4 regions of the Heyndrickxia sp. FSL W8-0423 genome follow, and region 3 is predicted to be linked to each of the others. Evidence: riboswitches for the same ligand, from Rfam matches in the RefSeq annotation. Region 3 holds a riboswitch; each other region holds the start of a gene.
What was found. A riboswitch is a leader RNA that binds a small molecule or an ion and turns the genes downstream of it on or off. The one in region 3 is predicted to bind S-adenosylmethionine.
Positions count from the first base shown of each region.

Region 1: linked by a shared signal. The riboswitch ahead of ssuE (NADPH-dependent FMN reductase) and the one ahead of MKY81_RS06875 (SDR family oxidoreductase) in region 3 are both predicted to bind S-adenosylmethionine.
Region 2: linked by a shared signal. The riboswitch ahead of MKY81_RS20450 (O-acetylhomoserine aminocarboxypropyltransferase/cysteine synthase family protein) and the one ahead of MKY81_RS06875 (SDR family oxidoreductase) in region 3 are both predicted to bind S-adenosylmethionine.
Region 4: linked by a shared signal. The riboswitch ahead of MKY81_RS00620 (methionine ABC transporter ATP-binding protein) and the one ahead of MKY81_RS06875 (SDR family oxidoreductase) in region 3 are both predicted to bind S-adenosylmethionine.

Region 1 covers NZ_JBBPBE010000001.1:2,755,227-2,763,437, forward strand. The annotation lists gene MKY81_RS13985 (betaine/proline/choline family ABC transporter ATP-binding protein) at 162-1,313, shown strand; gene MKY81_RS13990 (ABC transporter permease) at 1,325-1,978, shown strand; gene MKY81_RS13995 (osmoprotectant ABC transporter substrate-binding protein) at 1,988-2,905, shown strand; gene MKY81_RS14000 (ABC transporter permease) at 2,923-3,603, shown strand; SAM riboswitch class I at 3,716-3,819, shown strand; gene ssuE (NADPH-dependent FMN reductase) at 3,902-4,456, shown strand; gene MKY81_RS14010 (LLM class flavin-dependent oxidoreductase) at 4,477-5,835, shown strand; gene MKY81_RS14015 (class I SAM-dependent methyltransferase) at 6,047-6,892, shown strand; gene MKY81_RS14020 (NUDIX hydrolase) at 6,931-7,548, shown strand; gene MKY81_RS14025 (Gfo/Idh/MocA family protein) at 7,785-8,211, shown strand, end outside.
Region 2 covers NZ_JBBPBE010000001.1:3,999,505-4,007,715, reverse strand. The annotation lists gene MKY81_RS20465 (murein hydrolase activator EnvC family protein) at 1-230, shown strand, start outside; gene cls (cardiolipin synthase) at 470-1,915, shown strand; gene MKY81_RS20455 (trans-sulfuration enzyme family protein) at 2,023-3,162, shown strand; SAM riboswitch class I at 3,436-3,549, shown strand; gene MKY81_RS20450 (O-acetylhomoserine aminocarboxypropyltransferase/cysteine synthase family protein) at 3,686-4,981, shown strand; gene MKY81_RS20445 (homoserine dehydrogenase) at 5,102-6,097, shown strand; gene MKY81_RS20440 (VTT domain-containing protein) at 6,516-7,820, opposite strand; gene MKY81_RS20435 (S41 family peptidase) at 8,074-8,211, shown strand, end outside.
Region 3 covers NZ_JBBPBE010000001.1:1,359,348-1,367,558, reverse strand. The annotation lists gene putP (sodium/proline symporter PutP) at 1-1,080, shown strand, start outside; gene MKY81_RS06885 (diacylglycerol kinase) at 1,119-2,030, opposite strand; gene MKY81_RS06880 (arylamine N-acetyltransferase) at 2,393-3,196, opposite strand; SAM riboswitch class I at 3,505-3,613, shown strand; gene MKY81_RS06875 (SDR family oxidoreductase) at 3,850-3,960, shown strand; gene MKY81_RS06870 (Na+/H+ antiporter NhaC family protein) at 3,973-5,313, shown strand; gene MKY81_RS06865 (S-ribosylhomocysteine lyase) at 5,374-5,841, shown strand; gene MKY81_RS06860 (GNAT family N-acetyltransferase) at 5,956-6,522, shown strand; gene MKY81_RS06855 (alpha/beta hydrolase) at 6,555-7,163, opposite strand; gene MKY81_RS06850 (ring-cleaving dioxygenase) at 7,167-8,105, opposite strand.
Region 4 covers NZ_JBBPBE010000001.1:127,183-135,393, forward strand. The annotation lists gene solA (N-methyl-L-tryptophan oxidase) at 1-1,077, opposite strand, end outside; gene MKY81_RS00610 (MetQ/NlpA family ABC transporter substrate-binding protein) at 1,145-1,987, opposite strand; gene MKY81_RS00615 (methionine ABC transporter permease) at 2,054-2,716, opposite strand; gene MKY81_RS00620 (methionine ABC transporter ATP-binding protein) at 2,706-3,740, opposite strand; SAM riboswitch class I at 3,880-3,984, opposite strand; gene MKY81_RS00625 (YfcC family protein) at 4,171-5,598, shown strand; gene MKY81_RS00630 (M20 metallopeptidase family protein) at 5,676-6,836, shown strand; gene MKY81_RS00635 (vWA domain-containing protein) at 6,916-8,211, opposite strand, start outside.

The DNA of each region.
Region 1 (8,211 bases), 1.4 Mb from region 3:
GTATGAATAATGTCGTTTTTAACAATATACACTCACGAATTTGCGTATAATCTATACAATATATAAAATTTGTAAACTTTTTATTTTATAAAGTGTGCGATACAATTGAAAGGTGAATAAATAAGTAAGTACTTTATGAAAATTGTGGAGGTGTCATCATTTTGCTTAAATTTGATCATGTAACAAAAGTGTATAAAGGTGGAAAGAAAGCAGTCTCAGATTTAAATTTAGAATTTAAACCAGGTGAGTTCATCGTTTTCATCGGTCCAAGTGGTTGCGGGAAAACGACAACGATGAAAATGATTAATCGCCTAATCGAACCGTCAAGTGGCACTATTTATATTAATGGAAAAAACATAATGGAAAAGGACCCAGTACAACTTAGAAGAGAAATTGGGTATGTTATTCAACAAATCGGTTTATTTCCTCACATGACCATACAACAAAACATATCACTCATACCAAAACTATTAAAATGGCCAGATGAGAAACGTCGGGCACGTGCCAAAGAGCTCCTCAAACTTGTTAACATGACAGAGGATTATTTAGATCGCTATCCACATGAGTTAAGCGGTGGACAACAACAACGTATCGGAGTTCTTCGTGCACTTGCAGCAGACCAACCATTAATTCTGATGGATGAACCGTTTGGAGCACTTGACCCTATTACAAGGGATTCCTTACAAGACGAATTCAAAAAGCTACAACAAACGCTCGGTAAGACAATTGTATTTGTAACGCATGATATGGATGAGGCTCTGAAACTAGCAGATCGTATTGTGATTATGAAAGATGGTCAATTGGTCCAAGTTGGTACTCCAGAAGAGATATTACGTGACCCAGCCAATGACTTTGTTGAAGAATTTATCGGTAAAGAACGTTTATTACAAGCAAGACCAAATATACAAACGGTTGAGCAAGTAATGAACTCTAACCCAATAACAATTACGGAAGATAAATCTCTATCAGAAGCGATTCAAATTATGAAAGAGAAACGCGTAGATTCTCTCCTCGTAGTCGATGGAAACCAAGTTTTAAAAGGATATATTGATGTAGAAATAATAGATCAAAATCGCAAGAAAATGGTTCAAGTAGCGGATGTATTAGAAACGGAAGTATTTGCTGTTGAAAAAGAAACATTAGTCCGAGATACGATTCGAAAAATATTAAAAATGGGAATGAAATATGTTCCTGTAGTCGATGGCCACAATCGTTTAGTGGGGATTGTAACTAGAGCTAGTTTAGTAGATATTGTCTACGATTCTATTTGGGGTGATGTACAAGAGGAGATTGAAACGAAAAATGTTGGCTAGGAGGGAGCTAGATGGATAGCATTATACAATTTTTAACTAGTAATTGGAGCGAGTTATTATTTAAAACATGGCAGCATTTCTATATTTCTATCATTGCTGTTTTCCTAGGAATAATTGTTGCCGTTCCGATAGGGATTGCTTTAACGAGAACACCGAAATTAGCAGGAGTAATCATGGGTATTGCTGGTGTCATCCAAACCTTTCCGAGTCTCGCTATTTTAGCCTTTTTTATTCCGATTCTAGGTGTTGGAAAGGTGCCTGCAATTGTTGCGTTATTTTTCTATTCAGTCCTACCCATCTTGAGAAACACATATATAGGTGTCAAAGGGATCGAACGAAACTTGCTTGAGGCAGGTCGCGGGATGGGTATGACTGGATGGGAACGGATTCGCTATGTCGAAATTCCATTAGCGATACCGGTTATTATGGCTGGTATTCGATTGTCTACCGTTTATTTAATTGGATGGGCAACACTTGCTGCCTTCATCGGTGCAGGTGGACTTGGTGACTATATATTTAGTGGACTTAATTTATATCAAACAGAGTTTATTATTGCAGGGGCAATCCCGGTAACAATTCTTGCTCTGCTTGTCGATCTCTTATTAGGAAAACTTGAAAATTGGGCAACACCGAAAGGGATACGTAAATTAGAACAAGCTGCATAAGGAAGGAGCATTAGTATGAAAAAACGAAAATGGTTTGTCGTCTTCGTTTTGTCAATCTCATTGATCATCAGTGGATGCTCTTTACCTGGTTTAAGTGCATCTTCAGATAAATCGATTTCGATAGGTATGGTGACAACAACAGAAACACAAATTCTTGGATATATGGAAAAATATATGATCGAACATTATACGGATTTAAAGGTGGATTTGGTGAACAATTTAGGTTCATCCATCGTTTTGCATAAAGCAATGCTTAACGGGGATGTTGATATCTCAGCTGCACGCTATACAGGTACCGATTTGCCGGGTGCTCTTGGGATGGATCCAGTGAACGATCCAAAAAAGGCATTAAAAATTGTTCAGAAAGAATTTGATAAACGTTTTGATCAAACATGGTTTGATTCATATGGATTCGCCAATTCGTATGCATTTACTGTAACGAAAGACTTTGCTGAAAAAAATAACATATCAAAAGTTTCCCAATTAGAACCAATGGTGAAAGACTTGAGTTTAGGTGTTGATAATTCATGGTTAAAACGAAAAGGGGATGGCTACGAAGGTTTTGTGAAGGAGTATGGCTTCGAATTCGGTCAAACCTTCCCAATGCAAATCGGTCTCGTTTATAAAGCAGTCCAAAGCGGAAAAATGGATGTTGTTTTAGCTTATACAACGGATGGCCGAATCAATGCATATAATCTTCAGGTACTGGAAGATGACAAACATTTCTTCCCACCTTACGACGCATCGCCTGTTGCTAGAAATGATGTATTAAAAAAACATCCTGAACTAAAAGGAATCTTACAAAAGCTGGTTGGAAAGATTAGTACGAAAAAAATGCAGCAATTGAATTATGAAAGCGATGGGAAAATGAAAGAGCCTTCTGTTGTTGCTAAAGAGTTTTTAGAGGAAAATAACTATTTTGAGTAAGACTGGAGGTGTGTGAATTGAATACGATACAAGGATTATTTGATTATTACGCTCACAATGGTGGATATGTTTGGGAACAGTTTTATCGACATTTTCTAATGTCAGCATACGGGGTAATTTTTGCTGCGATTGTTGCTATTCCGTTTGGAATCATCATTGCGCGATACCGCAGGCTTAGTACGTGGGTAATTTCACTTGCAAATATTATCCAAACGATTCCTGCCTTAGCGATGTTATCGGTCCTAATGTTAGTTATGGGGTTAGGAACAAATACAGTAGTCCTTTCATTATTTCTATATTCACTTTTGCCAATTTTAAAGAACACTTATACAGGAATTGTTAATGTCGATCAATTCTTGTTGGAGTCCGGAAAAGCGATGGGGATGACGAAATTTCAAATACTAAGAATGGTTGAGCTGCCACTTTCATTATCCGTTATTATGGCAGGTCTCAGAAACGCACTAGTTGTCGCAATTGGGATTGCAACAATCGGAACATTTGTCGGAGCAGGTGGACTAGGTGATATTATTGTCCGCGGTACGAATGTAACGAACGGTTCGTCCATAATATTGGCTGGAGCGATTCCGACTGCATTAATGGCAGTTGCTGCAGACTTTTTGATGGGCTGGCTGGAACGAATCCTATCTCCTGTGAAAAAGAAAAAAGAAGTAAAATTAGAAATGAAGGAAGCTGCATAATATGGAACAGAGGGTGTAGACCAACAACAAGACTTATAATTCAGATAAAAAAAGTCAGAATTAATCTTGACATATTAAATGTTCAAATATTATTATTAATACAATTAAATAATTCTTATCCAGAGAAGCCGAGGGACTGGCCCGAAGAAGCTTCAGCAACCTCTACTTAGGTAGAAAGGTGCTAATTCCAGCAAGCATTCGCTTGGAAGATAAGAGATGACGCATTGAGGAGTCCTCTTTTCTTTTTGAAAAGGGGACTTTTTGCTTGAAAAATTTTATAAGAAAGAAGGTTAGTGATATGAGTAAAGTAGTAATTTTATGTGGGAGCCCATCTGATAAGTCCAAAACAGATCTTGTGTTGAAACATGTTCAATTTTTATTAGAGAAAGAAGGGATTTCTGTTTCGTATGCTTCAGTTGTCGATTTCTCACCTTTAGATTTAGTAAATAGCCGTTATGACAGTCCGGATATTAATCATTTGGCACAAACGATTATAAATGCAGATGGCGTCATTATCGGATCACCTGTGTATAAAGCATCCTACACAGGTGTATTAAAGACATTAATTGATTTATTGCCTGAAAGAATACTTAAGGGAAAACCTGTTTTTCCTGTAATGGTAGGAGGCAGTGGTGCGCACTTACTCGCTCTAGATTATGCATTAAAACCACTCATAACAACATTAAAGGGAAATCCTTTACAAGGAATTTATATTTTAGAAAGTGCTATTGACAAATCCAATAAACGAAATCCTCTGACACATATTGAGTCGATTCAACGATTATCTGAGCAGGTTGACGGATTTGTTAAGTCGATTAAACAGCTCAAACAATTTACAGCGCAATCTTTGTAAAAAATTTAGGAGGTCTGAAAATGGTAAAAAAAAGAATCTATTTGAATGCTTTTGATATGAATTGTGCAGGTCATCAATCCCCTGGTTTATGGTCACACCCAGAAGATCGCTCCTCTACTTATAAAGATGCAGAATATTGGACTCATCTTGCGCAGGTCTTGGAAAAGGGTTGTTTTGATGCGATATTCTTAGCTGATGTGTTAGGTACTTATGATGTTTATCAAGGCTCAAGGGATCCTGCAGTTCGCCAAGGTGCACAAGTACCGGTAAACGATCCGGCATTTGTCGTTCCAATAATGGCTCAAGTAACAAAACATCTAGGATTTGGATTAACAGCTTCAACAAGCTACGAACATCCATATACGTTTGCCAGGAGAATCTCTACTTTAGATCATTTAACGAAAGGGCGTATCGGCTGGAATGTTGTTACCTCCTATTTAAATAGTGCTGCATTAAATATCGGCCTTGATAAACAGCTTAGTCATGATAATAGATACGATATTGCTGATGAATATATGGATGTTGTCTACAAATTATGGGAAGCGAGTTGGGAGGATGACGCCGTTATTGTAGATAAAGAGAAGGGGATCTATACGAATCCGAGTAAAGTTCATGATATTGAACACGAGGGTACGTATTATAAAGTTCCAGGTGCGCATTTATGTGAACCATCACCTCAAAGAACACCTGTTATCTTTCAAGCGGGTGCATCTTCTAGAGGCAGAAAATTTGCGGCAAAGCATGCAGAGCTAGTTTTCATTGGCGCAACTACAATGGAAAGTACGAAAAAGACAGTTCAAGCTTTTCGGGAAGAAGCTATTAAAGCTGGAAGAAAACCAGAAGAAATAAAAATTCTAACTCTTATTACCCCAATTGTCGCCCCGACACAAGAAGAAGCAGAAGCGAAATATAATGAATACAAAAAATACGCGAGCTACGAAGGTGCACTAGCATTAGTTGGCGGATGGACTGGACTCAATTTAGAGGAACTTAATCCACAAGAGAAAATTCAATATGTGAAAAACGATGCTATTCAGTCAGCATTGAAGTCATACTCAGAGTTTACTGTAGAAGAAGTAGCAGAATTTGTTGGGGTTGGTGGATTAGGTCCAGTTATTGTCGGCTCTCCAACGAAAGTTGCGGACTCATTAGAGGAATGGGTAGAAGTAACGGGAGTAGATGGTTTTAATATAGCTTATGCGATTACGCCTGGAACCTTTGAGGATTTCGTAGAATTTGTCATACCAATTCTACAAGAGCGTGGATTAGTCAGAAAAAAATATGAAGAAGGGACATTCCGGAAAAAATTATTTGGAAATGATTTTTTACATGAACATCATCCAGCTAGACAACATCGAAATAGGAGAATACCTGTTTAAAATATGAAAAACCTTATTCTCGTAAACTACGAAATAAGGTTTTTCATATTTTACTATTAGCACTAGAATTGGCTGAAATAAAAGCCATTTTGAAACGCCTATTCCGCTTGGTGGATTGAATGTTTAAAAAGAAGGATTATTTTATAGATTATCGAAGTTTTATATATCAAAGGATTTTTTGAAATTATCTTTTTGTATTTGGAGGGTATTGATGAATAAACAAGTATTAGAGACCATAGTTGATTGTATGGCTGCAAATATAGAAATGCGGGATATTCAAAGGATACAAACAAAGCATCGTATGAAACTAGTTGAGTTTTGGGAAATTGAAAAAGGGGATAAGGTCCTTGAAATAGGCTGCGGTCAAGGGGATACAACAGCAGTGCTTGCCTATTATGTAGGAGAAAGTGGTCTAGTTCAAGGAGTAGATATTGGTTCTGAATCTTACGGTAGTCCGGTATCATTAGGTGATTCTGCAATGTATTTAACACATTCAAAGTTAGGTAAGCAGATTAATATGAACTTTAATGTGGATATACTGTCCCCTGAAATAGATTTTCCAGATGGATATTTTGATTGTATCGTATTATCACATTGCTCGTGGTATTTAAAGTCAAAAAAAGAATTATTTGAAATACTGAGCAAAATTAAAAAATGGGGAAAAAAATTATGTTTTGCAGAATGGGATACAAACATTCATAAAATTGAACAGTATTCTCATTTTTTATCTATTCTTATTCAAGCACAACTTGAGTCGTTTAAGGACAACAGTGAATCAAATGTACGAACATTATTTACCCCAAATGAAATAATAAAAATCGCAAAACATGCTGGTTGGACAATCACGAATGAAACATCTATTTTTTCCCCAGATATACAAGATGGTCAATGGGAAATACATAATGTTTTAACAGAATTTGATGAAGAACTACAAAAAAATGGTGAACTACCTATAAAGCTTAAAGAACTCCTTCAATCTGAAAAAAACATGCTAGAAGAGCATATTAAAGTAAATAAAATTATTCCTTTGTCAGTCTATGCTTTTACAGCAAACTAAATGTAAATTAGAAAAATGAAATAAAAAGGTGAATGATTATGGAACTAAAATGGCTAGAATGGGTGAAACAGTTACAAGCAATTGCCCAAGCAGGGTTAACTTATTCTAATGATATTTATGACAAGGAGAGATTTGAATTAATAAGAAAGATTAGTATAGAAATCCTATCCAATCAGACAAATATGGATACAACCTTTATAAAAGATTTATTTGCAAATGAAACAGGCTATCAAACACCAAAAGTAGATATTCGAGCTGTTGTTTTAAGAAATAAGAAAATTCTATTGGTCAAAGAAAAGACAGATAACAAGTGGGCGTTACCTGGAGGATGGGCGGACATTGGATTATCGCCAAGCGAAGTTGCTGTTAAAGAAGTAAAGGAAGAATCAGGCTACGATGTAAAAGCAGTTAAACTATTAGGAATTCTAGATAAAAAGTATCATCCACATCCACCTTCACTTTATCATGTATATAAAGTTTTCATCCAATGCGAAATTATTGGCGGGATGTCTTTAGAAGGAATTGAAACCAGTGATGTAAGCTTTTTTGCTGAAAATGAACTACCTGAACTATCAGAAGCCAGAAATACTAAATCACAAATTGAGATGGCAATAAGAATAGCAAATAGTTCAGATGAACGTATATATTTTGATTGAATTGTTTAAATTCTGATTGTTTTATGTCATATTGGTTAAGTATCTGTTTGGGCGAGGGAAGTTGGGAAAACACCAGTTTCTGCGAACTTCACAGGCAGGGGTCTTGTTACAAAAAAGTAATTTCGTAAATAAACACAATCTAGAAGCAGTAGACAAAATCTACTGCTCTTAATTTAGGAGGAGGAGAGCCGTGATGCGAGTGGGTTCAAGCTCCCATTATTCAAACACATCCTAGGATGAAATTAACTGCAGTTTGCACGATGAATCGTCATCAAATCCCAGATGGAATATTTAGTGAATCAACTATTCCTAAACATTATCGAAACTGGAACAAAATGATAGATTATGAAGAACTCGATCTATTATTTGTAAGTTCATTGCCTCCGTTTCACTATAATATGGTTAAAACAGCACTAAAAAAAGGAATTAATATTGTTTGCGAAAAGCCATTTACAATGAATCGCCATGAATCGAGAGAATTAATAGAACTAACGACACACTATTCCGCCAAAGTAATGATAGATTTTGAATGGAGATTTCTTCCTATCAGGCAAAAAATGAAAAAATTATTTCAAAACAATATTGGGGATCTTATTCATTTTGATTATCATATTTCGAGTGCACAATATGAGCATCTTCACTTAACAAGTAGAGGATGGATGG
Region 2 (8,211 bases), 2.6 Mb from region 3:
GTATCTTCATTACCCATTCTGTTAACGGAAAAATTTATACGACAGTTTATGCACATATGAGTTCTCGTACCATTGGTGAAAATGCAACAGTACGAAAAGGACAAGTCATTGGTTATATGGGAAGCACTGGACAAGCCTATGGCCAACATTTACATTTTGAATTCTATATCGGACCATGGACAGCATCCCATTCAAATGCTGTAAACCCTAGAAACTATATTAATTTTTAAATGAAAGGACCACTTTATGTGGTTCTTTTTTTTGCGGAATTATTGTTATCTGATTGTTGCATGTAAATAATTAGTATTTGTATTTATGATGTTAGAAATTAAAATATGTGTTATGATACAGTGGAATAAGTTTCCGCTATTTCTCAAATAGGTAATTATTTAATTACGATAGTTTCGGACATACTGTACGAAACTATCGTAACAAAAAGAAATAACGTATCTTGTTAAAGGAGTTCAAGATGACAATTATTACTATTTTATTGGCATTTTTTTTTATTTTAAACTTTATTTTATCGGGTGCCGTCATCTTTCTAGAACGGCGAAACATAGGTGCAACATGGGCTTGGCTGTTAGTTTTGTTGTTTATTCCTGTAGCAGGATTCATTATTTATTTAGTTTTTGGACAAAACTTGAGCAGAAGAAGAATCTTTTATTGGAAAGATCAGGAGAAAATTGGAATAAAGGAAATCGCCCATCGTCAAATTGAACTGTTAAGAAATAATTCTTTCCCCTTTCATGATGAGCGGACTGTGCAATATAAAGAATTAGTTTATATGCTTCTAGTTAATGATGATGCGATTATGTCACATGATAATGAGGTAGAAATTTTTATTGATGGTGAGGACAAATTTCGCTCTTTATTTGAAGATATAAAGAGGGCAAACGATCACATTCATCTTGTTTATTACATCGTTCGAAATGACTCATTAGGTCAAAAGTTAGTTGAACTGCTTACTGAAAAGGCCAAGGAAGGGGTCAAAGTTCGTTTTTTATATGATGACATGGGTTCGCGAAAGCTTCCACGGAAATTTTTTAAAGAATTAATTGAAGCCGGTGGCGAGGTCGCGGCATTTTTTCCTGCAAAAATACCGATGCTGAATTTACGTGTCAATTTCCGAAATCACCGCAAACTTGCGATTATCGATGGTAGTATTGGCTATATCGGTGGATTTAATATTGGTGATGAGTATTTGGGGTTGGATAAAAAATTCGGTTATTGGCGGGATACCCATTTGAAAATAACGGGAAAAGCTGTTTATGCAATGCAAACACGTTTTGTATTAGATTGGAATCAAGCCTCGGCTAAAGAAATTCGTTATAAAGAAAGTTTTTTCCCCGATATACAATCTGTCGGCTACACAGATGTTCAGATTGTATCCAGTGGACCTGACTCAGAGTGGGAGCAAATTAAAAACGGTTATATTAAGATGATTAATGAGGCGAAAAAATACATATACATGCAAACTCCATATTTCATTCCAGATGATAGCCTATTGAATGCACTTAAAATCGCGATTTTATCTGGGGTGGATGTTCGTTTAATGATTCCGAACAAGCCTGATCATATGTTTGTTTATTGGGCTACATATTCCAATGTTGGGGAATTATTGAAAACAGGTGCAAAAGTATATATATACGAAAATGGATTCATTCATGCAAAAATGCTCGTAGTTGACGGGAAAATAGCAACAGTTGGTACTGCGAATATTGATAATCGAAGTTTCCGTTTAAACTTTGAAGTGAATGCCTTTTTGTATAGCCATCATCTTTCTAAAAGACTAGAATTGATTTATAAAGCAGATATGGAAAAATCAAGAGAATTAACATTAGAGGACTATTTGCAACGACCGAAATCGATTCGATTCAAGGAATCTGTCTCAAGATTATTGTCTCCAATTTTATAAAACAGCCAAATGATAGGGATAACCCTATCATTTTTTTGACAAAAATATAGATCGGGCGTACAATTTAAAATATTTAAAATTATCCTATAGTTAGAGGTGCTGGCAAAGTGGATCAATCATTTGAAACGAAAATCGTTCATCATTCATTAAAAAAGACCAATCATATTCGTAGTAAAACGACACCAATCTTTCAAACTTCTGCTTTTACTTTTAGTTCATTAGAAGAGCTTGAAGGTTTTTATCAAGGTGATGAATCTTACTTATATTCGAGAACGGGCAATCCAAACACGGATGAACTAGGACAAATGGTAGCAAACCTTGAAGGGGCACCAAGTGGGGTAGCTACTTCTTCGGGGCTATCAGCAATACTAGCTGGTCTGTTATCGGTTGTTTCATCTGGTGATCATATCGTTGCGGCTGAAGATATTTATGGTGGTACACACCATTTGTTAAAGGAAGAATTAAAAAATTTAGGAATTGAAACATCCTTTGTAAACTTTGCTGATCAAACTGCCATCCGAGATGCAATACTGGAAAATACAAAACTATTATATTCCGAAACGGTTACAAATCCCTTTTTACGTGTGGAACAGATTGATACACTAGTAAAACTAGGTAAGGATTATAATTTATATACAATGGTAGACAATACCTTTGCCACACCATATTTGCTAAATCCCTATCAGGAGGGCATCGATATTGTCGCTCATAGTGCGACGAAATATTTAGGCGGCCATAGCGATGTGACGGCGGGAGTTGTTGTTGGTTCCGAGGAATTAATGACGAAAGCACGTCAAAAAGTAGTGAATCTCGGAAGTAATTTAAGTTCTTTTGAAGCTTGGCTAACTTGTCGCGGCATAAAAACATTAGCATTACGGATGGAACGTCAATCCGCAAATGCGAAACAATTGGCAGACGCACTCTATCAAAATTCAAATATCAAAAAAGTCTATTATCCCACCGATCTTTCCAGTAAAGGAAATGGGGCAATTGTCACAATTGAATTAGCTGACACATGTGACATCCATCGATTCTTTTCATCGTTGGGCTGGGTGAAAATTGTACCTACGTTAGCCGGAGTTGAAACGACCGTATCCTATCCGTTAGGCACATCCCACCGAGCACTTTCACTCGAAGAACAGCAGAACATAGGAATCAACCAACAAGTTGTTCGTATTTCGATTGGAATTGAGGATGCTGAGGATATCATTAAGCAATTTGATGAAGCCATTAAAGCATCGGTTTAAATGATATCGCTTTTTCTGAAGGATTGTTACTTTTAACAAAGCGCAGAGTGGATTGGAGCGGAAGGAACCTGACTCCTGCGGGATATAGAGAAAAGGTCGAGACCCCACAGGCGCTAGCGCCGAGGAGGCTCGACTTCCTCCCCGCGGAAAGGAACGGTCACCGTCTATTCTTAGAAAAAATTTTTATAAAAAAAGGTTGACGAAGTAACAATTCGTCTACTATAATGCAAAACAAGAGCAATTTAAAATTTTCTAAAAAAACTAAATGAATCACTCTTATCGAGAGCGGCGGAGGGACTAGGCCCTTTGATGCCCGGCAACCTTCAAGCATTTTGCTTGAAAAGGTGCTAATTCCTACAGATCCTTTAAAGATCTGAAAGATAAGGGGAGGAACCTATTGATTAGCCCTCTTCTTATGAAGAGGGCTTTTTGCTTCCCTTCGTATATCCCACTTCAACGATCACACTTCAGGAATTTCTCGGCTCGCCTAGAGAAAAAATCAAAAACTTTGGAGGAATGTAAAATGACAAACGAACAATTTCAACCCGAAACATTATTACTACACGGAGGGCAAGAACCAGATCCAACAACAGGGTCACGTACAGTTCCTGTATATAAAACCACATCCTATGTATTTAAAGATACAGATCATGCACAAGGTTTATTTGCATTAGAACAGCAAGGATTCATTTATTCGCGAATCGGCAATCCAACTGTTGATGTGTTTGAACAGCGAATTGCCCTATTAGAAGGCGGAACTGCTGCTGTTGCATTGTCTTCAGGAATGGCTGCAATTGCTTTCTCCATTCTAAATATCGCTGGTGCAGGAGACGAAATCGTCGCTGCCGGAAATTTATACGGTGGAACATTTAATCTATTTTCTAATACCCTTCCGAAGTATGGAATTAACGTAAAATTCGTTGATGCAACAGACCCAGAAAATTTTAGAACCGCGATAACATCAAAAACAAAAGCAGTATTTGCTGAAATCATCGGTAACCCTAGCCTGCACGTTCTTGATGTAGAAGAAGTCGCGAAGGTTGCTCATGAAAATGGTGTTCCACTGATTATTGATAACACATTTGGTACTCCATACCTTTCAAACCCTATTAAATGGGGAGCAGATGTGGTCATCCATTCAGCTACAAAATGGATCGGCGGTCACGGAACAACGATTGGCGGTGTTGTAGTTGATGGTGGGAAATTCGACTGGAACAGTGACCGATTCCCGGATTTTAAAGAACCAGACCTAAGCTATCACGGTCTCCGTTATGGTGTTGATGTTCCACAAGCGGCGTTTGCAACAAAATTACGCGTACAAATTTTGCGAGATTTCGGTGCAAGTTTAAGTCCGGATAGTGCGTTCCTATTATTACAAGGTTTGGAAACATTACACTTGCGTGTACAAAAGCATGTTGAAAATGCGGGTAAAGTAGCACAATTTTTACAAAACCATCCTGCAGTTGCATGGGTTAATCATCCAAGTTTAGAAGAACATCCATCACATGAAAGAGCAGCTAAATACTTAAAAGGCGGCTTCGGATCGATTGTCAATTTCGGAATTAAAGGCGGCAGAGAAGCAGGGCGAAAAGTCATTGATAATATTCAATTATGGTCACACGTAGCGAATGTTGGAGATGCTAAATCTTTAATCATTCACCCAGCATCGACTACACATCAACAGTTAAGCGCCGAAGAATTAAAAGTTTCAGGTGTAACCGAAGAACTAATTCGCTTATCCGTCGGACTAGAAGCCGTTGAAGATCTCACAGCCGATCTGAACCAAGCCATTCTTAAAGCAACAAGTGTAACAGTTTAATCGAAGGTGTCAGGCACCGCATTTCCATAACTAGTAAATATGTGGTGCCGTTTATGATATGTATAAAATGCCTTCCCGATGAAGGAATTGAAGATTGGTAAAGGCAGGTGGGAGGTTGTAATGACAGTTATTAAAGTAGCATTGTTAGGTTTTGGAACGGTGGGTGAGGGTGTCTATAGTGCCATTCACTCACATCAAACACAGCTTAGAAAATTATTGGGAAAAGAAGTTGAGATTGTCGCGATTCTCATTCGTGATCAAACAAAAGAGAGAAAGATTGATGCGAATGTTCTTGTGACAACCAATTTTGAGGATATCATCAATATTCCGGATTTGGACGTGATATTCGAGGCAATTGTAGGAGAGGAACCAAGTAGATCCTATTTACTCCAAGCCATTGAAAAAGGCATCCATGTTGTTACTGCTAATAAAGAAATGTTTGCTAATCACGGTCATGAACTAATTCAAAGGGCCCAGCAAAATGAAACCAAAATTGGCTTTGAAGCAACAACAGCTGGAGGAGTTCCAATCATTCGAACGATTAAACAGCTATTACAAGTAAATCGTATCACCAAAATACAAGGGATATTAAATGGAACATCGAATTTTATTTTAACTGAAATGAGAGAACGAAAGCTTTCATTTGATAAAGCGCTCCAACTCGCACAGAAGAAGGGATATGCGGAAGCTGATCCAACGAATGATATTAGCGGAATCGATGCTTTTTATAAATTAATGATACTAAGTCAATTAGTCATTAATCAACAACCGAATTGGTCAGAAGTAATTATTGATGGGATCGTATCTATCACACAGGAACAGATTAAACAAGCGGAAAAACGAGGACAACGTTTTAAACATATTGCTGAAATTACCTTCAATGATCACTCTTTAGTAGCTTCCGTTCAGCCAATCATCGTTGATTCGAATCATCCCCTTTATTCCATTGAAGGTGTTGAAAATGCCGTTGCAATAGAAGCAAGTTTAGTCGGAAAAATTACCCTTCAAGGTCCCGGAGCTGGAAAGTTGGCGACCGCAAGTGCGATGATTGAAGACTTTGTGGACATCATCCAACATTCAGCAACAAAGAAACGACTCGAATATCAATCTATTTAATGAACAGAAAGAAATCGGTCCAACCTTAACGGGTTTACTTGTGAGGTGCATAAAGGAAAATCATAATTCACAGTCAAAAAGACTTAGAGATGTATTTTTCTCTAAGTCTTTTTTTAAACAAAACGACAAGTATATTAGATGCTAAAACGAATTTGAATAAGCGGAGAAATTTCCCTTAATGAGCATAATAGCATTGAAAACAGCTTAAATAGCCGGAAGTTTTCCGGCTATTAACCCAAAAAACGCAAAAAAGGGTAATTTTGCTTTGCTTAATCGGAAAATTTCCGCTTAAATCCCCCAAACCAAGCTCTATTCTACAGTATAACCGGAGATTCTCCGCTTATTTTAAAACCCAAGTTACCCAATAAAGTTAGACCCAACAATCTTCGTAATCACAAAAAATTCACACACCTCTTTATCATTTTGGCTGCTTACTAAAATCCGTTTCTTTAATCAACTTAATCAGTCGAGAGACTTCTAATAATAGAATCATAAAACATACCCAAACTCCACCAAAAGCATACCCGGCGGCAAAATCGCTCGGAACATGGATCCCTAAATAAATTTCGCTCGCAGCGATTGCTAATAAAATAAAGATAACGATCAAAAAAGTGAGTAAATTAAGTAAAGTACTTTTACTATGACGAATGATTTCGTACATAAAAAACGAATATATAATAGAACAACTTAATGCTTGTTCATTTGGAAAGGATTGACTAAACAGTTCTTTTCCGTGTGTCACGTAATGGAAAAGAATATTAAGCCCCTTTCCTAAAAAGACAGCCCCTAGTATACTCAGGAAAAAATAAAGGAATTCAATCCGCTTAATTCCCCCCTTAACGGATATCCAAACGGCAGTAAAGAGGATGAATACCAAAAGTACTTTCCAATTAGACATAGAATTGAAAAGCGTCATCACAGGTTTCCAACGTTCATTAAATGCATACATAATGATCGTATTTGTAATCGAATTAAACTGCTCAAATTCATTAGCAATAAAGTCTTGAATCATTCCAACAATTAAAAATATGAGACCAATGAAAGCAATTAATGCCCCAAATATCACTAGCTTTGTTTTTAAAAAACTATTGAATCGATTAAATGTATTTTCAATTAATAAAAGGATATTTTCTTTAATTTTCTTTCTGTTCGTTTTAATTAAATAATAGGCTAGATAAATTATGCCGATGCCAATGCAGGCAAGGGTAACATATACTTTCGCCTCATTATGAAAAGACTCCCATTTTGGCCCGAAAATATTACCTAAACTAATGAACGTACCAACCCAAATAAAGACCCCGATATAGGCAAAAATCGCAAATGTTTTAAAAGGGATTCGTGTAATACCTGAAAAGATACTAGTAATATGACGCACGCCTGGAATAAAGTAAGAAAAAAGTAATAGCCCCTTCCCATATTTTTTATTCCATTTTGCGATTTTTTCAATTTTGTCTGGCCCCATATGAATTTTACTTCCATATTTATTGAAAAATGGCTTACCTAATTTATAACCGATCCAGTAGGAAATACTTACTCCCACTATCCCGCCAAGACCGCCAAATAAAATGGTTAAATATAAATTTAATTTATGTTGATAAACAAGAAATCCAACATAGCTCATCAATATTTCATTAGGAATAGGAACGATGATTAATTCCAGCATCAATGAAATAAATAGAACCAAATATCCGAACTGATCGATTAAATGAAATAGCCAACTCAAAATGACTTCCCCCTCGATAAATAAAACAAAAACGCACTATATAGACTTTTTTATCATGATAAAAGTTTCACAAACTAAAAATGAGCTTTATATAAATTTATTATAAACAAATATTGAAAGAAATAGAAAATACTCTTCCCTCTACGAGGAAAATTAATCAACCCTTTAATGATTGAATCATCATAACTCGTCCTTTTCACACATATATTGAAATATTAACAGCGTTGAATCCTAACAAATTAGGGGGAGTCAGATGAACCGAAAATGGATGGCCGTTATGGTTTCGTGCGCATTAGTAACCGGAGCTGGCGGTACATATATAGGAATGAAGTGGCTGGAGCCGGAACAAGTACAGACACAAAACACCACAAAAGAAAACCAAATGATTAAT
Region 3 (8,211 bases):
ATATTTTTCACTTTTTATGTATCATCTGGAATGGTATCAGGGGCTGTTTTCTTTAAAAGCTCCTTTGGATTGCATTATACTACCGGATTGTTCATCGTTGCCGGAGTAGTTGTTGCTTATACGCTGTTTGGCGGATTCCTTGCTGTTAGCTGGACCGATTTTGTTCAAGGATTAATAATGGTCATTGCACTTTTACTTGTACCGGCTATTGCAATTTTTAAAACAGGTGGTCCTGTCGAAACATTTAATACAATTCGCTCAATCGACCCAACACTCCTAGATCTATTTAAAGGAACGAGTGTATTAGGGATTATATCTGCTCTTGCATGGGGACTTGGTTATGTTGGGCAACCACATATTATCGTTCGATTCATGGCAATTAAAACGATTAAAGAAACAAAAAGTGCTAGACGAATCGGAATGAGTTGGATGATTCTTTCATTACTAGGTACATCTTTAACAGCATTAATTGGGATTGCTTATTTCCATAATATTGGTGCTCCACTTGGAAAAGCCAATGCTGAAACAGTATTTATCCTATTAGGATCAATATTATTTCACCCACTTGTCGCAGGATTTGTTTTAGCTGCCGTTCTTGCAGCAATTATGAGTACGGTATCTTCGCAATTAATTGTTACCTCTAGTGCATTAACAGAGGATTTATACAAATTGATGTTCCGTCGGAATGCTTCTGATAAAGAACTTGTCTTCTTCGGTCGAATGGCCGTTTTAGTAGTTGCTCTTATTGCCACTGTTTTAGCATTTGATCAAAATTCAACCATTTTGAAACTTGTATCTTATGCATGGGCAGGCTTCGGGGCATCATTTGGACCGGTTGTATTCTTGAGTTTATTCTGGAAAAAGATGAACAACTGGGGAGCACTCTTTGGAATGATTACCGGTGCTGTCACCGTCATTATTTGGAATATTGTTGGACTTGATGAAATACTTTATGAAATTGTACCAGGGTTTATTGCAAACTTAATCGTTGGTATTGTTGTTAGCTTAGCTACCTACAAACATAATGAGGAAATTGAAAAGGAATTCGAAGCAAGCAAAGTCTTATTGAAACAAGGGTAAAGTGGAAGGCCACCAATATCGGTGGCCTTTTGATTTTATTAAACTCTATCTTCAGGACGGATATGATCAATCGGTACAAATACTTTTAAATGTCGATATAAGTTTTCAAATTCAGCGGGGACTAGTCCACCAAATTCACCATCGATATTTATTTGCATTTTTTCCGTTGAAGTGACTTTAATATGATTCGCAGAAGTATATATGATGTTCGGATCATTCACATGGTTTCCTGTAATTGCAGAAGAAACGACTCGAATAAACTCGGCTAGGTTCGTTTTCTTTAAAATAATTAACGAAAAGAGTCCATCATTGATTGATGAATCTGGTGCAAGCTTTTCAAACCCACCGACAGAGTTTGTTAATCCTACTAAGAAAAGCATTGCTTCCCCTTCGAATAATTTTCCATCATATTCAATCCTTACCTCTGTAGCACGGATCGATGGGAGCATTTCAATACCCTTCATATAATAGGCCAACTGACCAAGCATCGTTTTTAATTTACTTGGGACTTCATAGGACAATTCAGTTAATCGCCCACCACCGGCAATATTAATAAAATAACTATCGTTCATTTTTCCAATATCGACTGGGATGGTGTCACCTTGTACTATTATATCCGTTGCTGCTTCAATATCACGCGGGATATGGAGAGCTCTTGCAAAATCATTTGTCGTTCCAACTGGAATGACACCTAATTTCGGGCGGTATTTCTGTTCGGCAAGCCCGTTAACGACTTCATTAATGGTACCGTCCCCCCCGGCCGCAATGACAATGTCATACTTACGTTTAACAGCAACTTTTGCCGCTTCAATCGCATCTCCGGCACCTGTTGTCGCATGACATGAAGTTTCATATCCGGCAACTTCTAATTTTTTCAAAACTGTCGCAAGATGTTTCTTAAACACTTCACGCCCAGAGGTTGGATTATATATTATTCGTGCTCGTTTCATTTTCATCATCCTACTCTTTTTGTTACAAAATAAATAAAAACTCATCTCTTTTTAGTATATATTACAACTTTTTTGAAACAAATAGGTATACTACTCAACTCGTTCTACATAGAAAATCTGGCCATAGCCAGACCATTATAACTTATTAATTCTAACGACAATATCATACCGCTTTTGATTGTAAAAATCTAGTACTATTGAATTTTTGTCGCATTTCATCAAAACAAGCTACCCCCAATAAATGAATCCAAAATAATCATTATATTATTCACTATGATGCATTTATTTATGCATAAAAATGAAACCCCTATAAAAAAAGTACTAGTCCTCACATTAAGGCTAGTACAAAAATTACAAATTAATTATTTTTCAAACAATACCACTCCGCGTTCTTTAAGAAATTGCACAGATTCAAGTAATGAATGTTCATCGATCTGGTACACCTCTTGTACCGTCGTTTTCCATTTATTAAAATCCTTCATTTGAATTTCTCGGATATTTCGGTAGGTCATCACCTTTATCGTGTGATCTCTTAAAAAATAGCATTCATGCCCATTAAATCGGACAGCTGAAATTCTTCTCATCGTTGTATTAGCATCATCATCAACGTAGGATTGTTGAATATCTTCTATAATGTCTGTCTCAGATAACGGCGTCCACTCAATTTCCTTTTTTACGAAGGATTTCCCATTCGAACGGCGATCAATTTCGAATTTATCCATCGTTTTTTGGGTAAAAGCAATTTCTTCACCAAAACCATGTAAAATATGTTTTCTCTTTGCTTCTAGCTCAACTGGCTTCATAATTGGTGAGCCATAACCAACATCCACATAATATTGCCTTTGATCAAGCGTCACCATAATGGCTAAATGGCCCGGGTTTACCCTTACTAATGAACAAGCAAAGCCTAATCGGGATAATAGTCGGGAAAAATTCATGTTTAATGTATAGCACGTTCCTCCCCAACCTTTTTCCTTTAAGTTTTCTACAAAAACCTCAATTGGGGGAACATAGTTTGAATGCTCTTGAAAATAATGAAACTTACTGAAGGTTTCATAAGGAATTCGTGATAAATGTTGTTGTATCAACCGCTGCAAATAATTTAAAGATGGAGTTTCTTTTTCTAATTTTAAATAGTTTAAATAGTCCTCGATTGTTTGTTCCACATTTACCACTCTTTCATTATGCCATTAAGAAAATATATCTTTTATTCATTCTCGCAAAAAGTGAAAAATCCTGCAATATGATTGAATCGTATGTTAGAAAAACTTAATATTAATCTATTTTTTATTTCTTTATATATTTATAGACATAGGAAACAAGGAATTTGTTTCATTCTTTTTTTCTTTATTGAATACCCCCTTTTATATCCGGCCAATGTCTGGAATTTTTTGTTATAAAAAATTAAATTGACTTTTCTCATGCATTTGTGTAATTTAAATAAATAAGATGTAACGTTAATTTCATATTGTATCTCTTATAAAGAGTAGCGGAGGGACTGGCCCTATGAAGCTCGGCAACCTTTCATGATGATCATGAATCGGTGCTAAATCCTGCAAAACACTTGTTTTGAAAGATAAGAGAGGACGATTTCTTGTATGATGAGGCCTCTTTTAAATTGAGTGGCCTCTTTTATTTGTTCTTTTCTAAAAGGTCGTTGCTTTTCTGCAGCGGAAAGGAACGGTCCATTCTCAAAAAACTAACTTTACGAAAACAGCCTTTATTTTTAAGGAATGAAGAAAATCATGGAATATTCCATCATCATATCCAATTATTCTTATAAGAATAATAAATATATTGTTTAGATTTAACTGAAAAAGTGGTCATTGTACAGGATATTGCGAATGTCGTTGTTTTTTTAGCATCAGCATTTTCCGACTATATAACCGGGCAAGGAATTAACGTAACAGGTGGAATGACAATGAACTAAGGAGGAATTAATGTGACAAAACAACAAGAAAAAAAAGGAAGTCTTCTCGCACTATTACCATTATTAATTTTTGTACTTCTTTTTATCGGAACGGGAATTCTTGCAAATGATTTTTCCAAAATGCCTTTAAGTGTGGCGGTCATTATCGCGGCTACAGTCGCATTATTAATGAACAGGAAGGAATCATTAACTAAAAAGATTGATATCTTTTGTAAAGGGGCTGGACATTCAAATATTATTTTAATGTGTGTCATCTTTGTTTTAGCCGGAGCTTTTGCCGGTGTTGCCAAGGAAATGGGAGCGGTTGAATCAACGGTCAATCTCGGATTAACCTTGCTTCCTGCAAATTTATTAATGGTGGGACTTTTCATTATCGGTTGCTTTATCTCTACCTCGATGGGAACTTCTATGGGTACCGTTGTCGCATTGGCGCCAATTGGGTTGGGGATTGCCACACAAACAGATATCCCTACAGCATTAGCTATGGCCACCGTTGTTGGCGGAGCGATGTTTGGCGATAATCTTTCAATGATTTCAGACACAACGATTGCTGCTGTGCGAACACAAGAAACACAAATGAAGGATAAATTTAAAGTGAATTTCTTTATCGTTTTGCCTGGTGCCATTGTTACAGCCATCCTTCTTGGAATCATCACCCTTGGAAATCATGCAAGTGTTGCCGGCGATCATCCGTATGAATTGGTAAAAGTTTTACCTTATGTAGCTGTCTTAGTCGCCGCTCTACTCGGAGTCAATGTTTTAATTGTACTGCTGGGGGGAACCATTTTTGCTGGAATCATCGGAATTGCTTATGGATCATATGACTTTCTAGGATTTCTACAAACCGTTGCAAAAGGCGTCATGAGTATGGAAGACATTGCGATCGTGGCAATTTTGATTGGTGGTTTAGTGGAAATTATTAAATATAATGGCGGAATCGATTATCTATTACACTTTGTCACTAGTAAAATTAGGTCAAAAAAAGGTGCCGAGTTTGGGATAGCCAGTTTAGTCAGCGTTGCGGATATCGCAACGGCAAATAATACGATTTCCATTATTATTACTGGACCATTAGCGAAAAATATCGCAGATGAATATGAAATTGACGGAAGAAAATCAGCAAGTATTCTCGATCTATTTTCTAGTTGCTGGCAAGGAATTGTTCCATACGGAGGTCAATTGCTCGCAGCTGCCAGTATTGCTTCCATTTCACCAGTGAGCATACTCCCTTATTCTTTCTATCCAATCTTGATGGGAATTTGCGGGGTGATAGCGATACTAGTCGGATATCCAAAACTTCAAAGAAAAAAGGCTATTCTTACTAATCCGCCTTTAAAAGAAAAGTCTTTATAATGTGTTATAATATAAAGATAATTCAAAATCTAACTTAATTATTATAGGAGTGAATATATCATGGTACAAAAAATGAATGTAGAAAGCTTTAATCTTGATCATACAAAAGTAAAAGCACCATATGTCCGCTTAGCTGGAGTGATTCATGGACAAAATGGAGATGTCATCCATAAATACGATATCCGTTTAAAGCAACCAAATAAAGAGCATATGGAAATGCCTGCGCTTCATTCACTAGAGCATTTACTAGCTGAAAATGTACGTAATCATCTCGATCATGTAGTAGATTTAAGTCCTATGGGCTGTCAAACAGGCTTTTACCTTGCCGTCCTTAACCATGATGATTATGATGGGATCCTTGACGCGTTAGAAAAAACATTAAATGACGTATTAGAGGCAAAAGAAGTTCCAGCTTGTAATGAAATTCAATGTGGCTGGGCTGCAAGTCATAGCCTTGAAGGCGCCCAAGAGCTTGCTCGCGAATTACTTGCGAAGAAAGACGAATGGAAAGAGATATTCGCAGATTAATAATCGTACAAACAGGCTGCTTTTCAATAGAAAGGCAGCTTTTGTTTTGTTTAAAATTGGTTTATATTTTCAAATTTTCATATATAATAGAGAAAATAACATTGGGGTGCTTTTATGGATATTGAGAAAATCTATGGCGATCTGCCTACTTTGGAAACTGACCGCCTCATACTAAGAAAAATAACCGGAGAAGATGTAGAGGATATGTTTTCTTATGGGTCCAATGATGAAGTATCGAAATACGTGTCTTGGGATACGCATCGTACGTTAGAAGATACAAAGGAATTCATTGATTTTGTTCTTGGACAATACAAAAACAAAAAGGCCGCACCATGGGGAATAGAATATAAAGAAAATGGCAAATTAATTGGAACCATTGAATATATCGGGTGGCAGCCCCGACACAATAGTGCGGAAATCGGCTATGTTCTTCACCAAGAATACTGGGGAAAAGGAATTACAACGGAAGCTGCCAAGGAGTTACTGGCATTTGGATTTAATAAAATGGAACTAGTTCGTGTTCAGGCAAGATGCTTCACTGAAAACATCGGTTCACAGCGAGTAATGGAAAAGATCGGAATGTCGTACGAAGGAACGACTAGAAAAGGGATGTTTATAAAAGGGAAACACCGCGATTTGAAGGTATACTCGATATTAGTAGAAGAATTTTTAACAAGTTAGAAGCAGCCTAAAGTAAGCTGCTTCTATTACTGTTATGAGAAATTTTCGCGATACCATTTCACGGCGTTCATCACTTCTGCTTCTGTTAGTTGATGGCCATAGTGGTCCCAAAACATGGTGACATTTGCTTCTTTTTCTTCAAGCATTGTTTTTAATTCCTCAGTTTCAGATGTACGAATTAACGGATCATTTGTGCCTGCCCCAATAAAAATTGGTGTATTTTTTAAAGAAGGAATGTTTAAATCTCTTCTTGGCACCATTGGATGGAATAGAATCGCACCTTGTAACGCTTTTTCAAAATAAAAGAGCAAGCTTGCAGCGATATTTGCTCCATTTGAATAGCCAACCGCAACAATATTTTTACGATCAAAGTCATGTTCCTTTGCCGCTTCATCAAGGAAGTTAGAGAGTTCCTTTGTTCTAAATTCTAAATCCTCTAAATCAAATACTCCTTCACTTAATCGTTTAAAAAAACGTGGCATTCCATGCTCAAGCACATTCCCTCTTACACTTAACACGGGTGCTTCTGGGTCAATCATTTCGGCAAGCTGTAATAATGAATGTTCATTTCCACCTGTTCCATGTAGTAACAATAATACAGGTTTCGAACTGTTGGTTCCCTTTTGAAAATAATGTTTCATGTTTCATTCACTCCTTTTACTTGGTGTAATCGGTGGTAATACCGTTTCTAGCCGTTCTCTATACATTTCATATCTTGGAGGAAGCATTAATTTATCACCTAGATTATCCACTGGCTCGTCAATCATAAAACCTGGTGGATCAGTTGCAATCTCGAATAAGATTCCACCTGTTTCGCGAAAATAAACGGAATTAAAGTAATTACGATCTTGAACAGGTGTTACTTGATATCCTAGTTCATTTAAATACGTTTGCCATTGAATTTGTTCCTCATCATCTTTCGTTCGCCATGCAATATGGTGTACCGTTCCGACCCCCATTTTCCCTCTGCTACCATAAGGAGTGCGTTTTACATCAATGATATTGCCAATATCTGCTTCGGATTTAAATCGGATATATTCTTCATCCTCCCCCACCTTTTGCAAGCCTAGGTTTTCTTCTATTAATCTCATTGTTTGATTAGGTGAGCTTGAAAATAGTGTTGCGCCGGCAAAACCTTTGATTGCTACTTCGGAATGGATTTGACCAACACTCCATTCACTTGTGTTGCCTTCTTCTCTTTCCACGATTTCCAATAGTAATCCATGTGGATCTTTAAAAAGAATGGATTCTTCATCGAAACGTATAATGGTCATAAATTCAATATTGTGTTCGTTTAATCTCCTTTTCCAAAATGGTAATGCACCTGTTGGAACCGCGTAGGATGTGACTCCAACCTGCCCATCTCCAATTTTACCTGGATAGGCATTTTCCCAAGGAAAAAAGGTAATAATTGTACCTGGGGTGCCGTTTTTGTCCCCAAAGTACAAATGATACGTGCCAGGATCATCGAAGTTTACCGTTTTCTTTACTAATCGAAGGCCTAATATATCGGAATAAAAATGGACGTTTTCTTGCGGATCACCAACAATCGCAGTAATATGATGGATTCCTACACTTTTCATATGTGTATCTCCTTTCAAAAGAGTAATTTATGTCAATGCGAAATTATCTCGAATTCGAGATAATTATATAAAAAATTTTCCCCTTCGTCAAATGAAGTTATCGATT
Region 4 (8,211 bases), 1.2 Mb from region 3:
CTGACTGAGCACTTCACCCATGACACTCGCAAATTTAAAACCATGTCCAGAAAATCCACATGCCAGAATGACCTGATCATTTTCAGGGAGTGTGTCGATAATAAAATGATGATCACTGGATTGGGTCATTAAGCAAGTCCTTCCTTCGACTAGCGATCCATTTGCTTCAGGAAGATAAGTTTGCAGAAAATCTCGAAGCTCCCCTTCATCCGATTCATAGGCTCCAAAATTTTGAGAATGTTGATCAGGGTCGATCGGTTGCCCGCCGTCTGTTCTTCCCAACTTGATTCCCGTGCCATCAATATTTGGAAAACCATAGAACATTTTATCGACATCATCTACGTAAAAGGATGGGAAATGGCCAATATCAAATTTGCCTTTTGGTGTTTTAAACCAACTTACTACTTTCCGTACGGGTTGAATCGGAAGCTTTAGATTTGGCAAAAGCTTCGATGCCCATGCACCTACTGTTACGATGATTTTTTTTGCGTAGAATTCCTCATCAGCTGTAATCATCTTAATCCCATTTTCATTATCCATTTCGATTTCAAGGACAGGCGAATTCGTGACAAGTTTGGCTCCGTTTTCTAAAGCCATTTCTTTATATGCCTGAATAGCCTTTTCACTATAGACAAGTCCTGATTCTTTTTCAAGACAACCAATATAGTGTTCAGGAAGGTGAATTTCGGGCCATTTTTCTTTAATTTCGTTTCCGGATAAGACTTCCAGTTGCAGATTATACTTCTTTGCTGCTTCGATGGTTTCATGAAGGAATACCGAATCTTTCGGTCCCAATCCTAGCACGCCCGTTTTTTCAAATATTTTATACCCACTCTGCTCTTCTAACTCGGTCCACAATTGCTGGGCTCGTTGAACTAAGGACACATACTGCCGGCCTTCACCGTATGCATGACGGATCATCCGTGTCCCTCCGTGGTGACTGCCATGATGATGGGGTGGATCAAAGGCATCAATCAGTAAAGTCTTTACCTGTTGCTTAGCTAAAAAAGCACCCGCAGCCATTCCCATCGTTCCGGCACCGATAACTGCGACATCAAAAAAGGATTCCTGTTTCATCTCGTAATCTCCTAACGATCAATAGATAAGGGCTGTTTAATAGAAATAAACAGCCCATCGTATCATTTTAGTTTTGTTTATAGTCATCTAAATAAGAAACTGGTTTAACAACCGGAACTGCCGCACCTTTGAAATGATCTTTGATGAAGCTTGTCACCTCGTCATCGTGATAAATATCCACAATTTGTTGTAAAGTCTTATCATTTTTGCGTTTCGTTTGGGCAGCAATAATATTTACATAGGCTTTATTGCTGGCATCTTCACCAAATATCGGGTCCTTGGAAGGATTTAATCCGGCATTGATAGCCATATCACAGTTGATAATTGATGCTGTTGCATCGTCTAAGCCACGAGCTGTTTGTCCTGCATCAACCGGTGTAATTTTAAGATTCTTAGGATTATCAACAACATTTTCTACTCCGCCGGCGCCAGTAAAGCCATCTTTTAATTTAATAAGACCAGCTTTTTGCATAAGCAAGAGGGCTCTTCCTAGATTCGTAGGGTCTTTCGGGATGATAATTTGGTCCCCATTTTTGATTTCATTAATGTCTTTAATTTTTTTAGAGTACATTCCCATTGGCCAAATGCTAGTCGTCCCGATTGCGGATAAATCTAATTTACGATCCTTTTTGAAGCTATCAAAATAGACGACGGTTTGAAATGCATTAATATCAATTTCTCCACTGTCTAAAGCGAGATTAGGCTGAACATAATCATCAAATTTTACAATTTGAATATTGATTCCTTTATCTTTTGCCAGTTTTTTAACGAGATTCCATGTTGGAACTTCTGCTGACGATGTACCTACTTTCACTGTTTTGCTGTCCCCGCTTTTTCCTGAACTACTGTTTGATCCACACCCGGCGAGAATAATTAGTAAGCCGAGTAAAATAATTGCTAGTTTTTTCATACTCCTGATTCCTCCATGTAGTTTTTTATTATAAAAAGAATGACCTTTTACAATCGTTGATGTGGTTTATTTTCGTCTTAACTTTTTCGCAATAATATTTCCTAGTGATTGAACGAGTTGAACCAAAATGATTAGTGTGACGACGGTAATAATCATTACTTCGGTCTTAAACTGGTTATATCCGTACGTAATCGCTAAATCACCGATTCCTCCACCACCAACAGCTCCTGCCATAGCTGAAGCACCAATTAATCCAATGGTCGCAATCGTTAAGGCTAGAACTAACGAGCTTCGGGCTTCGGGAAGTAGAAATCTCCAGATAATTTGCCACGGTGTTGCACCCATCGCTTGTGCTAATTCGATGGTACCGTGATCCACTTCTAGTAAAGAGTTTTCAACTAATCGACCGATATAAAACGCTGTATAGAGAACAAGTGGGACAATTGCTGCCGTCGTCCCAATCGACGTTCCGACCACTAATCGGGTGAAGGGGATAATGGCCACGACTAGGATAATGAACGGTACGGAACGAAAAATATTGATGATGACATTAAGAATATTGAAAATAATTTTGTTCTCAAGAATCCCATTTTCTCTTGTAATAACTAACACAACCCCGATGGGCAAACCAATAATAATCGAAATAATTAATCCGACTATTACCATATAGAAGGTTTGATTTATAGCTGTCAAAAATTCCGGCCAGAACCAGCTCCAATCAAAAGCCATCTTCTGTCACCTCCTTAATTACTGCATCATGCTCTTGTATGTAATGGACGGCACGATGGATTTCATCCGCATCTCCTTTTAGTTCTACAATTAAATTTCCAAAAGGTTTCCCTTGGAGCTCCGTTATCATTCCATGAAGAACATTCAAATCGATTGAAAACTGTTTGGCTATATTCGATAATAATGGTATATTCGTTGATGCCCCTTTAAAAATAATCCGATAAATACCATGTGGGTTCGCTTGACTGCTCTTTTCAATCAGCTTTTGTACCGATTTAGGAATGGTATCGTTCAAAACGGTTCGTACGAAGCTTCTTGCAATAGCCGTTTTCGGTTCAGTAAACACGTCGATTACCGAACCTTGTTCAACAATGATTCCTCTTTCAATGACCGCTACCTTATCGCAAATATCGCGTATTACATTCATTTCGTGAGTGATCATCAAAATAGTAATTCCTAATTCATCGCGTACCTTGCGTAATAATTCCAGCACTGCCTCCGTCGTATTCGGATCAAGGGCTGATGTTGCTTCATCACAAAGAAGAATATCGGGATCAGTTGCCAACGCCCTTGCGATTCCAACCCTCTGCTTCTGCCCTCCAGATAGTTGTTCGGGATATTTATCCATGTGATCCTCTAACCCGACAAAGGATAATAATTGAGTGACTTTCCTCTGAATTTCATCCTTCGGTTTCCCTTCTAAAATGAGCGGCATTGCCACATTGCGGAAAATGGTTTTCGAATGCAATAAATTATATTGCTGAAAAATCATCCCGATTTTCTTTCGTTGTTTTCGTAATTCACTTGGTTGTAGGGATAAGAGATCCACACCATTGATTAACACTTTTCCAGCAGTAGGTCGTTCTAATAAATTCACACAACGGATGAGAGTACTTTTTCCAGCACCACTAAATCCTACAACCCCAAAGATTTCCCCTTTCTCTACTTTCAAATTAATTCCTTTTAATGCATGAACCTTATTCTCTTTTCCATACGATTTGTGGATATCTTCTAGTACAAGCATGTTGTTTTCCCCTTTCAAAAACCAATACGAAAAGCGTAAGCGCCTTGCTTAGCCCCGACAAGCAAATGTTCTTTCAGGTTGGTTGCGCTAGACAATAAAAAAAACCACAATCATCCGAAAGTGGTTAGCGTCTATCTAAACCTTATCTTTCAGAATGATAACATTCTGCAGGAATTAGCACCTTTCATATATAGAAGGTTGCTGGACGTCATCGGGCCTGTCCCTCAGTCTCTCTGGATAAGTTATTCAATTTAAAATTTACTTAATACTATAAAATTAATCATTAATTGTCAATACTTTTTTTGAATAAGAGTGATAGGCTTTCTTTGGTAATACAAAAATATTAAACTATTCTTGCATAACCAATGAATATATATTACAATTGGTTGCATAAAAATTCATATCAATTATTTAAAAAGGAGTTTACAAAATGCCCAACACTCTTCTTCAATTTAAACCAAAAAATCAGTCCCCTCCTCAAGATCAGGAGAAGAACGTTAGAAATATCAATGCTTTTGTCCTTATTTTCTTCGTGATTATTATTGCTGCTGTATTAACATACATTGTACCTGCGGGGGAATATGATCGAGTAGATAAGGATGGCCGAACGATCGTTGTTCCTGATTCGTTTCATTTGACGGACTCGTCTCCGGTTGGCTTTTTTAAAATATTCACTAGTATTCATACGGGAATGATTCAAGGTGCTGGAATAATCTTTTTCGTATTAATGGTCGGTGGTTCTTTCGGTATTTTAAAGGCGACAGGTGCTCTTGATGCATTGATACTGACGATTTCAAAAAAGCTCGCCAATCGTGAACTGCTACTTATTCCTGTTCTTATGTTGTTCTTTGCAGCAGGTGGGACCTTAATGGGTATGGCAGAGGAAACTATCATCTATATAGCGATTATCACCCCACTGGCAATAGCCTTAGGATTCGATGCAATGGTCGGATTTGCGATTGTTTCTCTCGGAGCAAATATTGGATTTATGAGTGCCATAATGAATCCATTTAATGTTGGGGTCGCACAAAGCATTGCAGAATTACCAACATTCTCAGGCATTGGCCTCCGACTGGCATTGCTTGCTACATTTTATATCGCAGGAGTCCTATTCGTTTACCGCTATGCCAAAAAAGTTAAAGCACAGCCAGAACTACGGTTCCTAGGAAACTTCCAAAAAGGAAACACAATTGCATCTGATGTAAAGTTAGAAACTCGCCATAAGTGGGTCCTTACTGTTTTCTTACTTAACTTTGTTGTATTGATTACAGGGGTTTTAAAATTCGGTTGGTATATTACAGAAATCGCCGGTTTGTTCCTATTGTTCGGTATCCTCATCGGAATCATTGGAAAATTAAATCCAAACAAAATGGCGGATAGCTTTATGGATGGAGCAAAGGAAGTAATTGGTGGCGCATTAATTATCGGTTTCGCACAAGCCATTCTCGTTGTATTCCAAGATGGAAAATTAATGGATTCCGTTTTGTATTATGCTTCTTCCCTTTTAAGTCAGTTATCACCCGCATTAAACGCAGTAGGAATGTTTTTTGTCCAGCTTTTCCTTAACTTTCTTGTTCCATCTGGAAGTGGACAAGCCGCGCTTACGATGCCTATCATGGCTCCGCTATCTGACTTAGTTGGTGTAACTAGACAGACAGCCGTATTGGCATTTCAGCTCGGGGATGGCATCACCAACTCTATTTTTCCAACGGCAGGGGTATTAATTGCCGGCCTTGCTATCGCGGGCATTCCATTTACGAAATGGTTCAAATGGGTACTGCCATTTATTTTTATCGAGATCGGAATCAGTGTCGTATTCCTACTCATCGCCCAAGCAATTCATTATGGACCGTTTTAAAATAATATCCATGAAACAGGAAGAATTGCACCTTATGTCTAATTAAATACTCAATAAAGAATTTCGGAGGGTTCATCATGTTACAGACAAAACTAGTAGATTCAGCCTTAAAAGCTTGGACAATTGAACAACGCAGGCATTTTCATATGCATCCAGAACTGTCAGGTCAGGAGTTTGAAACTGCCGCTTATGTAAAGGAGAAATTAGCTGAGTTCGGCATTCCCGTCGATTCACGTTTCTCGGAACCAAATGTAATCGCCTATTTTAAAGGCACCGAAGGAAAAAAGACGGTTGCACTTAGAGCCGATATGGATGCTCTTCCTCTTTACGAAGAGGGTGACAAGCCATACATATCAACCGTTCCCGGTGTTATGCATGGTTGCGGACACGATGGCCATACAGCGATATTACTCGCCGTTGCGAAATGGATGAGTAGCCATCCCGACCAAGTGAAAAACAATATTGTATTTATTTTTCAAAGTTCCGAAGAAGCGTCACCAAGTGGGGCACAACAGCTTGTCAAGGAGGGAGTATTAGATGGAGTCGATGTGATTTATGGTATTCATTTAATGTCAAGGCTTCCGCTAGGCAAAATTGGCTTTGCATCCGGCTTTGCCATGGCCTCCAGTGATGATTTCGATATTACGATTGAAGGTGTTGGCGGACACGGTGGCCAACCACAAGACGCAGTGGACCCAATTTATATCGCGACACATCTGATCCAAGCCTTTCAGTCCATTGTCAGCAGAAATTTACATCCATTACATGCCGGCGTGATCTCTTTCGGTGGAATGCAGGCCGGAAATTCCTACAATGTTATTCCGTCTGAAGTGAAACTACAAGGGACGATTCGAGCAATGACATTCGAGGCTGCTGAACTAATGAACAAAAAAACAGCTCAATTAACAGAGTCCATTTGTGCAAGCTTTGGGGCTAAGGGGCACTATCAATTTATCGAAGGGACACCACCATTGTACAATCACCCTGAAGCATGTGAATATGCGTTAAAGGTGATCCAAGATATATTCGGTGAAGAAGCGTTTGAACCAATGGAACCATCCATGGGGGCTGAAGATTTTTCGTATTATTTAAAGGAAAAAACAGGTGCCTTCATTAATGTAGGCATGCAAAGTGAAAAAAGCAAATACCCGCATCACCATCCTTTATTCGATATTGATGAAGATGCGATCCCTACCGCCATTGAGTTGATGATTCAATTGGCATTGAATGGTGAATAGATTCATATTGAAGCACACTCTTCCTATCGAGTGTGCTTTTCGTTGTTTTAGTAGTCCCTTGTTTTAGTAGTCCCTTGCTTTAGTTTCCATTTTTCTTATCAATCGTTTCTTTAATTTTTTTGTTTCCCTCATCTACAAATTTCCTCCACTCATCATTGCCATTATCGACAACTTCTCTCCACATAAGGTTACCTGTATCGACTGCATACTTCCATTTACTATCCCCATAACTAACAATTTTAGAGAATAATTGTCTAGCCGGATTACTGTAATCCTCAAATCGCGTTTTTAAATATTCCCCTGCTTGTTTCATTCGTTCTTTTTCACGAATGCTTTTTTCTTTCATGCTTTCCTTCGTGTTTATTGCTAATGTTTTCTTTTCTTCTTTTAAGTCAATTGCTTTTCTTTTTCCTTCTTCCTTCCATTCGATCCATGCTTTTTGAATTTCTTCATATTGTGCTCGTAAATACTTTTTCAAATCACGTTCCGAATTAACATACGTAAATTCACCGTTTCCAGCACTCGCCACATTTTTCAGTAATTTCTGCCCCTTATTATCTACGTCAAACCCAATTATGTTTACAACCGTTTCAATATCTGCCGACACTAACGCTTTTGCGGCCTTGACTGGGTTCCCACCACATGTTTCAATGCCGTCGCTTACTACATATACGACAACCTCATCCGTATTTTTAGGAATATCTTCTTTTACTTTATTTAACGCAAGACCAATAGGCGTCCAACCCGCTGGTTTTACCTTTTTCAATGATTGGTTAAATTTTGACTTGTCAAAGCGACCATTATAAAAATTCTCTGAACTGCTGCAAGACATTTTTTTATCAGAATCACTTCCTGTGCCTTTATGACCATAAACTCGCATTGAAATGGTGGCATTTTCCGGAATTTGCTCAGCGAATTCAAGAACCGCTTCCTTTGCTACTTCCATTCTTGATTTCCCACCAACAGAAGCTTTCATACTCCCACTAGCATCGATTAAAATGGCGTAATGTGCGGTTTTCATGCCCGGTATCTCAACTGACTCATCAGGTCGATCAACAGAAATATTAACAGTAGAATCAAAGTTTAATAATGTTTCCATTTCTTTATGATAATCCTCGCTCAATAAAAACTTTAACTCCTCCATATACTGTTCCTTCGTTAAGTCATCAGGCAACTGATCCAGTGCTTCTTTTACTTTTTCTTCGTCGTATTGATCGCCGCTGTATTTTCCAGGATAACGAAGTAATTCTTTTTCAATATCTGATAATTCACGTTTCGGCATCTCAATGTCATAATACTTAACTTCCTTTGCCGTGTACTCGTTTTCTGACTTTTCCTCTACTTGTTTCACTTCAGTGGACTGTTTTTTGTCTTT